DNA from 2 places in the Candidatus Photobacterium acropomis genome. Region 2 is predicted to be linked to the other one. Evidence: predicted binding sites of a transcription regulator. Region 2 holds the regulator's gene; the other holds the start of a gene.
What was found. Region 2 encodes MetJ, which represses methionine synthesis genes. Its sites were predicted from a motif close to TTAGACNTNTANANGTCTAA; they were not measured.

Region 1: a site for MetJ is predicted at 5,470-5,489, ahead of metA (homoserine O-acetyltransferase MetA). Genes of this name have one in related genera too.

Annotation. Positions count from the first base shown of each region.
Region 1 is NZ_CP131609.1:757,088-765,192, forward strand. Features, by position in the region: rRNA gene Q7657_RS10255 (16S ribosomal RNA) at 1-1,309, shown strand, start outside; tRNA gene Q7657_RS10260 (tRNA-Glu) at 1,405-1,480, shown strand; tRNA gene Q7657_RS10265 (tRNA-Val) at 1,506-1,581, shown strand; tRNA gene Q7657_RS10270 (tRNA-Ala) at 1,587-1,662, shown strand; rRNA gene Q7657_RS10275 (23S ribosomal RNA) at 1,935-4,824, shown strand; rRNA gene rrf (5S ribosomal RNA) at 4,946-5,061, shown strand; tRNA gene Q7657_RS10285 (tRNA-Thr) at 5,108-5,183, shown strand; rRNA gene rrf (5S ribosomal RNA) at 5,192-5,307, shown strand; gene metA (homoserine O-acetyltransferase MetA) at 5,519-6,460, shown strand; gene Q7657_RS10300 (cation:proton antiporter) at 6,510-7,790, opposite strand; gene metH (methionine synthase) at 7,986-8,105, shown strand, end outside.
Region 2 is NZ_CP131609.1:653,947-662,051, forward strand. Features, by position in the region: gene cytR (DNA-binding transcriptional regulator CytR) at 1-710, opposite strand, end outside; gene priA (primosomal protein N') at 896-3,097, opposite strand; gene rpmE (50S ribosomal protein L31) at 3,366-3,578, shown strand; gene Q7657_RS09725 (malic enzyme-like NAD(P)-binding protein) at 3,795-5,042, shown strand; gene metJ (met regulon transcriptional regulator MetJ) at 5,119-5,436, opposite strand; gene Q7657_RS09735 (O-succinylhomoserine (thiol)-lyase) at 5,735-6,901, shown strand; gene Q7657_RS09740 (bifunctional aspartate kinase/homoserine dehydrogenase II) at 6,901-8,105, shown strand, end outside.

The sequences.
Region 1 (8,105 bases), 100 kb from region 2:
AGCCCAGGTGGGATTAGCTTGTTGGTGAGGTAATGGCTCACCAAGGCAACGATCCCTAGCTGGTCTGAGAGGATGATCAGCCACACTGGAACTGAGACACGGTCCAGACTCCTACGGGAGGCAGCAGTGGGGAATATTGCACAATGGGGAAACCCTGATGCAGCCATGCCGCGTGTATGAAGAAGGCCTTCGGGTTGTAAAGTACTTTCAGTAGGGAGGAAGGCAGTGTCGTTAATAGCGGCATTGTTTGACGTTACCTACAGAAGAAGCACCGGCTAACTCCGTGCCAGCAGCCGCGGTAATACGGAGGGTGCGAGCGTTAATCGGAATTACTGGGCGTAAAGCGCATGCAGGCGGTCTGTTAAGCAAGATGTGAAAGCCCGGGGCTCAACCTCGGAACAGCATTTTGAACTGGCAGACTAGAGTCTTGTAGAGGGGGTAGAATTTCAGGTGTAGCGGTGAAATGCGTAGAGATCTGAAGGAATACCGGTGGCGAAGGCGGCCCCTGGACAAAGACTGACGCTCAGATGCGAAAGCGTGGGGAGCAAACAGGATTAGATACCCTGGTAGTCCACGCCGTAAACGATGTCTACTTGGAGGTTGTGGCCTTGAGCCGTGGCTTTCGGAGCTAACGCGTTAAGTAGACCGCCTGGGGAGTACGGTCGCAAGATTAAAACTCAAATGAATTGACGGGGGCCCGCACAAGCGGTGGAGCATGTGGTTTAATTCGATGCAACGCGAAGAACCTTACCTACTCTTGACATCCAGAGAACTTAGCAGAGATGCTTTGGTGCCTTCGGGAACTCTGAGACAGGTGCTGCATGGCTGTCGTCAGCTCGTGTTGTGAAATGTTGGGTTAAGTCCCGCAACGAGCGCAACCCTTATCCTTGTTTGCCAGCACTTCGGGTGGGAACTCCAGGGAGACTGCCGGTGATAAACCGGAGGAAGGTGGGGACGACGTCAAGTCATCATGGCCCTTACGAGTAGGGCTACACACGTGCTACAATGGCGTATACAGAGGGCTGCCAACTCGCGAGAGTGAGCGAATCCCATAAAGTACGTCGTAGTCCGGATTGGAGTCTGCAACTCGACTCCATGAAGTCGGAATCGCTAGTAATCGTGAATCAGAATGTCACGGTGAATACGTTCCCGGGCCTTGTACACACCGCCCGTCACACCATGGGAGTGGGCTGCACCAGAAGTAGATAGCTTAACCTTCGGGAGGGCGTTTACCACGGTGTGGTTCATGACTGGGGTGAAGTCGTAACAAGGTAGCCCTAGGGGAACCTGGGGCTGGATCACCTCCTTACCTAAAGACTTAACTGTTTAATGTAGTGTCCACACAGATTGCCTGGTTAAAATGTAGAGAACAAATCTAAGCTTCCCAAAGCTTAGAAATACTTAGTCCCGTTCGTCTAGAGGCCTAGGACACCGCCCTTTCACGGCGGTAACAGGGGTTCGACTCCCCTACGGGACGCCACTTCTTTCATCAGAAGTAAAACGATGGGCGATTAGCTCAGTTGGGAGAGCACCTCCCTTACAAGGAGGGGGTCACTGGTTCGAGCCCGGTATCGCCCACCATCGATGGGGTTATAGCTCAGCTGGGAGAGCGCCTGCCTTGCACGCAGGAGGTCTGCGGTTCGATCCCGCATAGCTCCACCACTTTCTAAATACATTATTAAAGTGTAATTAGAAAGTGGATATCGAATGATAAACACAATGTTCTTTAACAATCTGGAAAGCTGACTAGTAAATTCAATCGAATAGATTGATTTATAGTTTTCATCGAAAGATGAAAACGAGTTCTCAAAACAATACACATTCAAGTGTCTTGTATCGAGTCCGGCGAAAAACCAACGTCTCGCTCTTTTTGATCGAAGAGGAGAGACATAAACCTTGGTTGTTTGAACATACGAAACCTCTTGGGGTTGTATGGTTAAGTGACTAAGCGTACACGGTGGATGCCTTGGCAGTCAGAGGCGATGAAGGACGTATTAACTTGCGATAAGCCCAGATGAGGTAGTAAAAACCGGTGACTCTGGGATTTCCGAATGGGGAAACCCACTTACATAAGTAAGTATCGTGTTGTGAATACATAGCAGCACGAGGCGAACCGGGGGAACTGAAACATCTAAGTACCCCGAGGAAGAGAAATCAACCGAGATTCCGGTAGTAGCGGCGAGCGAAACCGGATTAGCCCTTAAGCTAGTTTGATGTTAGGTGAAGGTTCTGGAAAGTTCCGCGATACAGGGTGATAGCCCCGTAACCGACAACATCTTATCAGTGAAAACGAGTAGGACGGGACACGTGTTATCTTGTCTGAATATGGGGGGACCATCCTCCAAGGCTAAATACTCCTGACTGACCGATAGTGAACCAGTACCGTGAGGGAAAGGCGAAAAGAACCCCTGTGAGGGGAGTGAAATAGAACCTGAAACCGTGTACGTACAAGCAGTAGGAGCCCACTTGTTGGGTGACTGCGTACCTTTTGTATAATGGGTCAGCGACTTAATTTTAGTAGCAAGGTTAACCGTTTAGGGGAGCCGTAGGGAAACCGAGTCTTAACTGGGCGTCATAGTTGCTAGGATTAGACCCGAAACCGAGTGATCTAGCCATGGGCAGGTTGAAGGTGAGGTAACACTTACTGGAGGACCGAACCGACTAATGTTGAAAAATTAGCGGATGACTTGTGGCTAGGGGTGAAAGGCCAATCAAACTCGGAGATAGCTGGTTCTCCCCGAAAGCTATTTAGGTAGCGCCTCGGACGAATACTACTGGGGGTAGAGCACTGTTAAGGCTAGGGGGTCATCCCGACTTACCAACCCTTTGCAAACTCCGAATACCAGTAAGTACTATCCGGGAGACACACGGCGGGTGCTAACGTCCGTCGTGAAGAGGGAAACAACCCAGACCGCCAGCTAAGGTCCCAAAGTTATAGCTAAGTGGGAAACGATGTGGGAAGGCTCAGACAGCCAGGATGTTGGCTTAGAAGCAGCCATCATTTAAAGAAAGCGTAATAGCTCACTGGTCGAGTCGGCCTGCGCGGAAGATTTAACGGGGCTAAGCTATACACCGAAGCTGCGGCAATGTACTTTTGCCATTGGGTAGGGGAGCGTTCTGTAAGCCGTTGAAGGTGAGTTGTAAAGCTCGCTGGAGGTATCAGAAGTGCGAATGCTGACATGAGTAACGATAAAGGGAGTGAAAAACTCCCTCGCCGGAAGATCAAGGGTTCCTGTCCAACGTTAATCGGGGCAGGGTAAGTCGACCCCTAAGGCGAGGCCGAAAGGCGTAGTCGATGGGAAACGGGTTAATATTCCCGTACTTCTTATAATTGCGATGGAGGGACGGAGAAGGCTAGGTGAGCCTGGCGACGGTTGTCCAGGTCCAAGTATGTAGGCTGATGGTTTAGGCAAATCCGGACCATCTTAAGGCTGAGATACGATGTCGAGTCACTACGGTGATGAAGTCATTGATGCCATGCTTCCGGGAAAAGCTTCTAAGCTTCAGATTATAAGGAATCGTACCCCAAACCGACACAGGTGATCAGGTAGAGAATACCAAGGCGCTTGAGAGAACTCGGGTGAAGGAACTAGGCAAAATGGTACCGTAACTTCGGGAGAAGGTACGCTCCTAGCGGTGATGAGACTTGCTCTCTAAGCTGTCGGGAGTCGCAGATACCAGGTGGCTGCAACTGTTTATTAAAAACACAGCACTGTGCAAAATCGAAAGATGACGTATACGGTGTGACGCCTGCCCGGTGCCGGAAGGTTAATTGATGGGGTTAGACTTCGGTCGAAGCTCTTGATCGAAGCCCCGGTAAACGGCGGCCGTAACTATAACGGTCCTAAGGTAGCGAAATTCCTTGTCGGGTAAGTTCCGACCTGCACGAATGGCGTAATGATGGCCACGCTGTCTCCACCCGAGACTCAGTGAAATTGAAATCGCAGTGAAGATGCTGCGTCCCCGCGGCTAGACGGAAAGACCCCGTGAACCTTTACTATAGCTTGGCACTGAACATTGACCCTACATGTGTAGGATAGGTGGGAGACTGTGAAATAATCGCGCTAGCGGTTATGGAGTCGTCCTTGAAATACCACCCTTGTATGCTTGATGTTCTAACGTCGACCCCTTATCGGGGTTACGGACAGTGCCTGGTGGGTAGTTTGACTGGGGCGGTCTCCTCCCAAAGAGTAACGGAGGAGCACGAAGGTGGGCTAATCACGGTCGGACATCGTGAGGTTAGTGCAATGGCATAAGCCCGCTTGACTGCGAGACTGACAAGTCGAGCAGGTGCGAAAGCAGGTCATAGTGATCCGGTGGTTCTGAATGGAAGGGCCATCGCTCAACGGATAAAAGGTACTCCGGGGATAACAGGCTGATACCGCCCAAGAGTTCATATCGACGGCGGTGTTTGGCACCTCGATGTCGGCTCATCACATCCTGGGGCTGAAGTCGGTCCCAAGGGTATGGCTGTTCGCCATTTAAAGTGGTACGCGAGCTGGGTTTAGAACGTCGTGAGACAGTTCGGTCCCTATCTGCCGTGGGCGTTGGATGATTGAGAGGGGCTGCTCCTAGTACGAGAGGACCGGAGTGGACGAACCGCTGGTGTTCGGGTTGTGTCGCCAGACGCATTGCCCGGTAGCTAAGTTCGGAATCGATAACCGCTGAAAGCATCTAAGCGGGAAGCGAGCCTCAAGATGAGTCATCCCTAGACCTTTAAGGTCTCTAAAGGGTTGTTGAAGACTACAACGTTGATAGGTCGGGTGTGTAAGTGCTGCGAGGCATTGAGCTAACCGATACTAATTGCCCGTGAGGCTTAACCATACAACACCCAAGGGGTTTTAATACGGACTCCAAGAACACTTGAACGTGTGTTTGAGAATCAGCTTTTCAAGATTACTTTTGCCTTCAGTTTTTAAAAAACTGAAAGTAAATAAAGAATTTGCTTGGCGACTATAGCATTATGGACCCACCTGATCCCATGCCGAACTCAGTAGTGAAACGTAATAGCGCCGATGGTAGTGTGGGGCCTCCCCATGTGAGAGTAGGACATCGCCAGGCTTTGAATTTTAGAATTTGCTAAAGCAAGTTCATAAAAGCTTTGTGTGCTGGTATGGCTCAGTTGGTAGAGCGCACCCTTGGTAAGGGTGAGGTCCCCAGTTCAAATCTGGGTACTAGCACCATTAATTTGTTTAGCGACCATAGCACAGCGGTCCCACCTGATCCCATGCCGAACTCAGAAGTGAAACGTTGTAGCGCCGATGGTAGTGTGGGGCCTCCCCATGTGAGAGTAGGACATCGCTAAATCTCTTTCTAAAACCCAGCCTATGGCTGGGTTTTTTCGTTTCTAGCTCTTGCTTTTTTACCTTTAATTACTTCTTTAGTTTTTTGTTCTTTCTTTATTCGCGTATTGACTCTGTTATTCTTTCGTTATGAACTTGCGTCTATTTGATTTTTTCTATAACTTGAATGGAAGTTTAGATGGCTAAAAATCTTATGTGGAAAGGAGTCAACAAAGATGCCAATAAAAATACCTGATCGCTTACCTGCTACTGATATTCTACGTAGTGAAAATATCTTTGTGATGACAGAGAAGCGTGCTGCGAGTCAGGGGATCCGTCCATTGAAGGTGTTATTGTTGAATTTAATGCCAAAGAAAATTGAGACGGAAACACAATTTCTACGTTTATTATCCAATAGCCCGCTGCAAGTGGATGTTGAGTTACTGCGTATTGATAATCGACCAACAAAGAATACGCCGAAAGAGCATTTAGACACTTTTTACCGTCAGTTTGAGATGGTAAAAAATCGTAACTTTGATGGCTTGATAGTGACAGGCGCTCCGCTTGGTTTAGTGCAATTTGAAGATGTTTTGTATTGGGAAGAAATTCAAATCATCATGAATTGGGCGAGGGATCATGTGACATCAACGATGTTTGTTTGTTGGGCGGCACAAGCAGGTTTAAAGCTGTTGTATGATTTGCCTAAACGGACTCGAAAAGAGAAGCTTTCGGGGGTTTATCAACATCGCATTCATGATAATCATCACCCTATCTTGCGTGGTTTTGATGATACATTTTTTGCTCCTCACTCTCGTTATGCCGACTTTTCTCCAGAGTATTTAACTCAGCATACGGATCTGGATATTTTAGCAACTTCAGAGGTTGCAGGGGTGTATTTAGCGGCAACTAAAGATAAGCGTAATGTGTTTGTGACAGGTCATCCTGAGTATGATGTAGATACGCTACATAATGAATTTGTGCGTGATACTGAGCAAGGTATGGAGCCTGCAGTTCCTGTAAATTATTACCCTGATAATGAGCCATCAAATCCACCGATTGCCAGCTGGCGCAGCCATGGACATTTACTCTTTAGTAATTGGTTGAATTATTGTGTTTACCAGCAAACGCCATATGATTTGGATCACTTCTCTGAAGATAGTTTCACTAAAGATGAATAATAAAAAAGCCTGCGTGATATGCAGGCTTTTTTGTCTCGGTACGTATGAGTTACTTATTCTGTAGTTCCCATACTTTGGCTTTTTCAATTAATGGTGTGATTGTTGAACCTTGGATAAGAATAGAGAACACCACTACAGCATAAGTCATTACTAGGATGATCTCGCGTACATCAATGCCTTTTTCTGGGATCACCATAACCCCAGCTGGAATAGCCATCGCCATCGCTAGGGCTAAGCCGCCGCGTAAGCCACCCCATGTTAGGATTTTCACTGACATTGGGTTGTATTGACGGTAACGGCTAAAGCCTAAGTAAGGGAGCTGAATACTTAAGTAACGGCTAACTAAAACAAGTGGGATGGCAATTGCCATTAGAACCCAGTCTTCTTGGTGGAAGCTGAAGTCAAGCATGGTCATACCGATCAATAGGAACAACACACCATTTAAGAACTCATCAACTAATTCCCAGAAGTGATCGAGGTGCTCTTCACTTTCTTTGGAAAAACCAATGTAGCGAGTCCAGTTACCAATCATGATACCCGATACCACCATTGCTAATGGACCTGATACATGGATAACTTCTGCAAAAGCATAGCCTGCGCTTGGAATACCTATGGTGAGTAGTAGCTCCATTGAGTGATCGTTGGTTGAGCTAATAAGGTAGTGGAAAATAAGGCCAAGAATGAAACCGTAGGCAATGCCGCCAATTGCTTCTTGGAGGAATAGCTGAGTGACACCCATTACAGTTGGTGCTGTATCACCAAAAGCAATGGTAAACATAGTGACGAAGATGACTAAGCCAAAGCCGTCATTAAATAAAGACTCGCCCTCGATTTGAGTAGAAATACGACGAGGCGCATTCATTTTCTTAACGATGGCTAATACTGCTATTGGGTCGGTTGGTGAAATTAAAGCACCGAAGAGTAAACAGTAGATCAGATCAAGCTGAATGCCGATTAACTGACAAATTCCCCATAAACTGAAACCAATAAAGAAGGTTGAGAAAAGCGTGGCACCCAGTGCTAAAACAGTGATTTCCCATTTCTGATCTTCTAAGTGAGGGAGTTTAATACCTAACCCGCCTGCAAAAAGTAGAAAGCCTAAAATACCTTTTAGTAGGAAATCTTCGAAGTTGATTTTGCTGATTTGTGTTGCAGCAATATCTTCAAGGTGGAACCAACCATTGTGACCGGCAATGATGATCAACAGTGACAGGATCAATGAGCCTGCTGTGATGGCTATGGTGGTTTGCATTTTACCTATTTTACTGTTTACAAAAGCAATAAGCATTGCTGCTGCAGCCAGAAAGCAGAGCGTGCTATAGACCGACATGCGTGACCTCTAGATTGGTTAAGTTGTTAGGAAATTTGTGACGAAATAGTAAAACCATCAGATCTGAATGGCTACTGATAATTTGTTTTATTTTGAAATGCTTTTGTTGTCGAAATTATCTTTAGCTTTCTTTATCACGAATTGAAGTGTGGTAGGATGTTACAAAGCTGTAATGGATTATAAGGATGTAATGTAGTGTTAAACAGCAAGGAATTACTGCATAAGCGGTTAGAGCAGCAAATATTGATCATCGATGGTGGCATGGGCACCATGATCCAAGGTTATAAACTTGAAGAAGAGGATTATCGCGGTCAG
Region 2 (8,105 bases):
AGTGCCGTCACTGCACGGGCACCTGCTGCAAAAGTAAAGTCACCTTTTACGGTATAAGCAGGGTTTAGCGTAATACCGCCACGACGCAAGGCTTGTTGGTAGCCTTGATGACGGAATTGAGATAATGGTGCTTGATCAGGACCAGTAATTTGCGCGATACGCTTATGGCCCATTTGAGTCAGATAATTAACCGCTTCAAAGGCTGCGGTGAGGTTATCAATATGGATAGTTGGCAATTCAAGCTCTGGCGCATATTCACATGCCATGACTAGTGGAGGCAGGTTCTTTTGCTCTGGCTTACTAACATCGAAAGGTAGATCAGTACCGAGCAGTAGCATGCCATCAGCTTGTTTGGTGAAAACGAGATTCACGAATGAATTTTCACGTTTTTTCTGTTGACCACTATCACCAAGTAATACTAAGTAACCATACTCCATTGCAGCTTCTTCAATACCGCGAATAATTTCAGTGAAGTAAGGGTCACAAATGTCTGGAACGATAGTTACGATAGTTTTTGACTCATTGCGACGTAAATTACGCGCAAGCGAGTTTGGTGAATAGCCAGCTTCCATGACAGCCTGCTCAACTTTTTTACGGGTTGAGGCAGATACTTTTTCCGGATTCATCAACGCACGAGAAACGGTTGCAGTTGAGACTCCGGCTAGCTGGGCAACATCCTTCATTGTCGCCATATTGCTTTCCTCTTTTATCTATATCTCTCTTATTATGCGGCTGGTGGATTCAGTGTCAAAGTAACAACGATAACAACCAACCAAGCAGTAACTGACTGAAATATGTCAATCCTATTCATATTGTAGAATGTATGAATAGGATTAAACATGCTCCAATTAGCATTAATTACATTCGCTATGTGAGCCTTGTCGCATTGTTTGTTTTAAGTTAAATCTTGCGGCTCAACATCAATCGACCAGCGTACCTTTTTTGCTAACGGTAACAATTGGATAGCGGGTTTCGCTATGCTTAAAATCTGTTGTAATGCTTTACGGTTCGGGGTTTGTAAAATCAATTGCCAGCGGTAACGCCCAGCACGACGAGCCAATGGTGCAGGATTTGGCCCCAATACGCAGCAGTCCTGATCGTAGACTGGGCTTGATTCAAAGATCCCACGAATTTGTTGTAATAATTGACACACGGTATCGCTGTCATTGGCTTCTGCTCGTACTAACACTAAATGAGTGTAAGGAGGTAGCATGGCTTGTTTGCGCTCGGTTAATGCCGCTTGCGAGAATACGCCATAGCCTTTATGTAGCAGTGACTGTAAAAGCTGATGATCTGGGTGGTGGGTTTGTAATAATACTTCACCGGGTTTGCTTGCACGTCCTGCACGTCCCGCTACTTGAATAAAAAGCTGTGCTAAACGCTCTGATGCACGAAAATCATTACTAAACAGCGCACTATCGACATCAATTAAGGCGACCAATGTGACATTCGGAAAGTGGTGACCTTTCGCCAGCATTTGGGTACCGATCAGAATTTGGTATTCGTTATTTTTGATCGCTTCAAGGTAGTTTTCTAACGCCCCTTTACGACGGGTACTATCGCGATCAATACGCACGGTCTTAAATTCAGGAAACAGGGTTGCTAATTGATTTTCAAGTTGCTCAGTACCTACACCAACAGGCAGCAATTGGGTTGAGCCACATTGTTCACATTGCGGCATGATAGGGCGCTGTGTTGCACAGTGGTGGCAGCGTAATTCCCCCGACTGTTGATGTAAGGTGTAGTACGCATCACAACGAGGACATTCTGCAATCCAGCCACATTCGTGACACATCATCGCTGGCGAGAAACCTCTGCGATTAAGAAATAACATCACTTGATTGCCTGCATTTAAATGTTTTCGCATCTCGGCAATCAGTGGTGCAGACAATCCCGCATCAAGGTATAGGCCTTTGACATCAATCACCCCATGACGCGCTAATTGAGCATTACCCGCACGTTTGGTCAGGGTTAAATGATGATATTTTGCGGTTTTCGCATTATGTAAGGTTTCCAGTGCTGGCGTTGCAGAGCCTAATACAACTGGAATGTTTTCTTTGTTAGCGCGCATCACGGCTAAATCGCGGGCATGGTAGCGCAGGCTATCTTGTTGTTTGTAAGAGGCGTCATGCTCTTCATCGACAATGATGATGCCTAAGTTGGCAAATGGGGTGAATAATGCTGAGCGAGTACCAATGATGATCCCGGCTTGGTTATCACGACCAGCGAGCCATGCCGCCATACGCTCGCTGTCGTTGAGCCCTGAGTGCACTGTCTCTAGTGGCACATTGAAGCGACGACGAAAGCGGTTAATCGTCTGCGGGGTTAGGCCGATTTCTGGCACTAGAATAAGGGCTTGTTTACCTGCCGCCAGTACAGGCTCTAACAAGTTAAGATAAACTTCGGTTTTGCCTGAGCCTGTGACACCTTGAAGTAGATAACAACCAAAATTCGGATTGCTGTTAACGGTGGCAATTGCTAAGGCTTGCTCTTCATTTAAGCGCGGTTTTTCTTCTGTAACTGCAAAGTTCTGGTGCCAATTTTTATCTTTTTGCTGCTGTTGTTGCTCGATAATCCAGCCCTTATTGCTAACAGCTTTTAAGGTTGCAGAGCTGACATCTTCATTTAATAAGCTGTCATGACTCACAGGACCATTTTGTAATAAACGCAGTAGCTGAGCTTGTTTGGGAGCACGGGTGAGACCGTTAAGCGGTTGTGCTTTACCTGCTTCCGTTAGTGCCCAAAATTTTAACGTCGCTTGTGATGCTTCACGCCCTTTACGTAGCAGCGCAGGCATGGCATTGGCAAGGGTGTCACCAAGTGGATATTGATAGTATTGGCTTGCCCATTTAAGCAAATCGAATAATGGCGGCATCCATAGCGGTGCTTTATCAATGACTTTCTGTACGGCTTTGAGTTGCTCGAGTGGAAAGTCGGAATGATCGGTCAGTGCTGTCACAATCCCTATTAATCGCTGGCGACCAAATGGCACCTGTACACGTCCTCCGATCACAGGCATGTCATCAGATTTAATTAGATAATCAAAGGTTTTATCTAGCGGAACAGGAAGGGCCACACGGGCGATGTTTGGGATCATAATCTACTGCAGTCATTGAGCGTGTAGTGAATAATACCAGACCGAGTGAAACTCGATAAGCCTTGTTAAGAACGAGAAGGGGAAGTTGTCTAAGATCAGAGAAGAAATACAGCGCTGAAAAAGCCTTCTCTCTGTTGATCTCCGTGAGATGATTGATTATTATACGCCGCCTGATTTGTCGCATAATGTGGCAAGATATTTTTTAACGACGTGTGGTGCCCGGCTTTGGATCGGGAGAGCGACACGGCCTTAATTTTGAGGTTATCCCATGAAACAAGGTATTCACCCAGAGTACACAGCAGTAAACGCACGTTGTTCTTGTGGCAACACTTTCGTATTTAACTCTACTATGGGTAAAGACATCAACCTTGATGTATGCGACAAGTGTCACCCATTCTACACTGGTAAGCAACGTCAAGTTAGCTCTGGTGGTCGTATCGACAAATTCAACAAGCGTTTCGGTGCGCTTTCTAGCAAGTAATCATTTGCCAGATGAATTTAGAAAAAAGGGATGCGTAAGCATCCCTTTTTTTATGTCTTTATAAAATACTCTTGGTATAACTGTTACTTAAATGTATTACTCTTGTTCTTCGTGAGCTGGGAAATTGATACTTAATGGCATATTATTTAATAACAAATACGAATTACACATGTAGTTTGCCATTATAAATGTCAGCGCTGAGGCTCAAATATCACTATGACTGAAGACTTCCGTCAACAAGCTCTCGATTACCACTCACTTCCTGTCCCAGGGAAAATTTCTGTTGAACTGACCAAGCCTGCTAATACGGTTAATGATCTTGCGCTCGCATATAGCCCAGGTGTGGCTGAGCCCGTAAGAGAAATCGCCCAAGATGCTGATAACGTCTATAAGTACACAGCGAAAGGCAATATGGTTGCGGTGATCACCAATGGTACTGCGATTTTAGGTTTAGGTAATTTAGGCCCACTGGCTTCTAAACCTGTTATGGAAGGAAAATCGCTACTGTTTAAACGTTTTGCCGGTATTGATTCGATTGATATTGAAGTCAAGCATCGCACGATTGATGAGTTCGTTGATACGGTGGCTAATATTGCTGACACGTTTGGCGGTATTAACTTAGAAGATATTAAAGCGCCAGACTGTTTTGAGATCGAGCAACGCTTAATTGAGCGCTGCAATGTCCCTGTCTTTCATGATGATCAACATGGTACTGCCATTGTTACAGCGGCAGGTATGCTAAATGCATTAGAGCTTCAAGGAAAAACGATCGGTGAAGCTGTGATTGTGTGTTTAGGCGCAGGCGCAGCAGCGATTGCTTGTATGGAGCTACTTATTAAGTGCGGCGCGCAGCGTGAGAAAATCTACATGCTGGATCGCAAAGGGGTCATTCATACCCGTCGTGATGACATTAATGAATACAAACAGCTGTTTGCCAATAATACTGATAAGCGCACCTTAGAAGATGTGATTGCAGGCGCTGATATTTTCGTTGGCGTATCAGGACCGGACTTATTAGCTCCTGAAGCTCTGGCATTAATGGCTGAAAACCCGATTGTGTTTGCGTGTTCAAACCCCGATCCTGAAATTAAGCCTGCATTGGCACATCAAGTTCGGCAAGACTTAATTATGGGAACAGGGCGCTCTGATTATCCTAATCAGGTGAATAATGTTTTATGTTTTCCGTTTATTTTCCGTGGTGCATTAGATGTGCGTGCGAGCCAAATTAATGATGAAATGAAGTTGGCGGCGGTAAACGCAATTCGTGAATTAGCGAAAGAGCCAGTACCGCAATCGGTATTGGATGCATCTGGTGTATCGCACTTAGCATTTGGGCGAGAGTATATTATTCCAAAGCCAATGGATCCGCGTTTATTACCTCGGGTTGCAAAAGCGGTAGCACAAGCGGCGATTGACTCAGGTGTTGCACGTATTGAAATGCCAATGGGTTACATGGAAGTGTAGTTCAGCAACTCGCTATTTTAATAAATAAAAACCAGCCATGCAGCTGGTTTTTTAGTATACATAGTCAGTAATGAAATTATTCATTAATGTCGTCGTAGCTGATCCCCATTTCATCCATTAGCGCTTTCGCTTCTGCGGGTAGATCATCTGGGCGATCTTTACGAATATCGTCATCCGTTGGTAATGGCTGACCTGTGTAAGCATGAAGGAAAGCTTCACAAAGTAGCTCACTATTGGTCGCGTGGCGTAGGTTGTTCACCTGACGACGAGTACGTTCATCAGTAAGAATTTTAAGCACCTTCAATGGAATCGAAACAGTAATTTTCTTTACTTGTTCGTTTTTCTTACCGTGTTCTGCGTAAGGGCTAATATATTCGCCATTCCACTCAGCCATGTTTTACCTTCTCAGCGATATTGGGTTAATGATGTGGTAACAGGAGCGACACCCTCTGTTAGCAACGGGATTGTAGGGCGGCGATATTACGTCAACATCGCGGTTTTGTCCCGTATTGAACAGAAAAATAACACTAAGGTGAGCACTGTTTTTTTGTTATGGCTGAATTTTAGCGGGATTTACCGCCATAAGCAAAGACATATAGACGTCTAGATGTGTTGACGTCTTGTTTTGTTGTGGTTAAAGTTGTTATAAATTTATTATTTGGGATCAAGCCTCCCCGACAAGGAATGTTATTATGAGTGATAAGCGACTGGCGACAATTGCAGTGAGAACAGGCATCGATAGTGATTCACAGTACCATGCTGTCGTCCCACCGATTTATTTAACATCGACCTATAGCTTTCCTGCTTTTGGGGAAGTGCCACAATATGATTATTCTCGCTCAGGTAACCCAACCCGTAATACGCTTGCTGATGCATTAAGTGAATTAGAAGGCGGTGCTGGTGGCGTGGTGACCAGTTGTGGTACGGCGGCAATGAATTTATTGGTAACGGCATTACTTGGCCCAGATGACTTAATTGTGGCTCCTCATGATTGTTATGGTGGCACCTACCGTTTATTTAATACTCGCGCTAATAAAGGTGACTTTAAGGTCGAGTTTGTCGATCAGTCCGATCAAGAAGTACTGGCTGCTGCGTTAGCGAAAAAGCCGAAATTAATCTGGGTTGAAACTCCATCAAACCCTCTAGTGCGTGTGGTTGATATCACCGCACTGTGTCAGCAAGCCAAAGAAGTTGGTTGCTTAGTCGCCGTGGATAACACCTTCCTTTCTCCTTTACTGCAACAGCCTATCGCACTAGGTGCAGATTTTGTTGTGCATTCAACCACTAAATACCTTAACGGACACTCAGATGTGGTCGGTGGTGTGTTGATCTCTAAAGATGCCGATGTTGCAGAAAATATCGCATGGTGGGCAAACTGTATTGGTGCGACTGGAGCCCCATTTGATGCTTACTTAACCTTGCGTGGACTAAGAACGTTAGCACCACGAATGAGAATGCATGAAGAAAATGGTGTGGCAGTGCTGGGGTATTTACAACAGCAAGCTATGGTTGGGACGATTTATCACCCAAGTTTGCCATCGCACCCAGGACACGATATTGCCAAGCGTCAGCAAAAAGGCTTTGGCTCAATGATGAGTTTTGAATTCGCGGGTAGCCAAGCGCAGTTGGAAGTGTTCGTGAAAGAATTAAAACTGTTTTCATTGGCAGAATCATTAGGTGGAACAGAGAGTTTAATTGCCCATCCATCAAGCATGACTCACCGTGCAATGTCTGATGAAGCACAAGCAGAAGCGGGTATTTCGACGTCACTGTTACGTCTTTCTGTTGGCTTAGAAGATCCCCGTGACTTGGTGGCAGATTTAGAGCAAGCCTTTAATCTGGCTGCGGAGGCGCATTAATGACTCAAGCATCACGCCAATTACATAAATTTGGGGGTAGTAGCTTAGCTGATCCTGAGTGCTATCGCCGAGTGGCTGATATTCTTGCTGAATATTCAGATACTAATGATCTCATTGTGGTATCGGCAGCAGGAAAAACGACTAACCAATTAATATTATGGCTAGAGCAATTAGAGATAGATGGACGTCAAGCACATGAAACCTTGTTGTCGCTTCGCAGCTATCAGCAACAACTTATTGAAGCCTTAATTGTTCAACCAACAGCTGAATTATTGATCCAACAGTTGCATGATGATTTAGCTACCATTGCCCGCTATGGTGAAAGTGCTATTAACCGAGCAGAGCGGAGTACGATCCAAGGTTTTGGTGAGGTGTGGTCTGCTCGCTTATTAGCAGCACTTTTGAGCCAACGTGATCTTGCGGCAAAATATTTGGATTCTCGTTTATTTTTACGAGCAGAGCACGCTGCACAACCTGAAGTGGATAGCCGAGCTTCAAAACCATTACTCCAACAGCAAATTGCACAACATAACCATCATCGTTTAGTGATCACCGGGTTTATGGCACAAAATACCCAAGGTGAAACCGTTTTATTAGGTCGCAATGGTTCTGACTATTCAGCGACGATCATCGGTGCGTTAGCTGATGTTGTAAAAGTAACGATCTGGAGTGATGTTGCTGGGGTGTACAGTGCCGATCCTCGCAAAGTGAATGATGCGTGTTTATTGCCTTTGCTAAGACTAGATGAAGCTAATGAGTTAGCCCGTTTGGCTGCTCCCGTATTGCATAGCCGCACTTTACAGCCAGTAGCACAAAGTGCGATTGATTTGATGCTGCGTTGTAGCCATCAACCAGAATCAGGTTCAACCCGAGTTGAACGCGTATTAGCTTCAGGGCGTGGCGCTAAGATTGTTTCTTCATTAGATGATGTGTGTCTCATTGAGGTTGATGTTCCTCGTGGGATGGATGTTGAGCATGTGCAAGAAGATCTTGAACGTTTACTTTCACGTCATCAGTTAGTCCCACTGGCACAGAGCCTTGAGCTGAGTAAAGGCCGTATTATGCTGGCTTATACTCATGAAGTCGTCAATGGGGTACTTAGCTTGCTGCAAGACAGTGGTATGCCTGCCGAATTACGTTTACGTGAAGGTTTCTCAATGGTGGCTGCTGTGGGAGCAGGGGTGACCAATAATCCTATTCATTG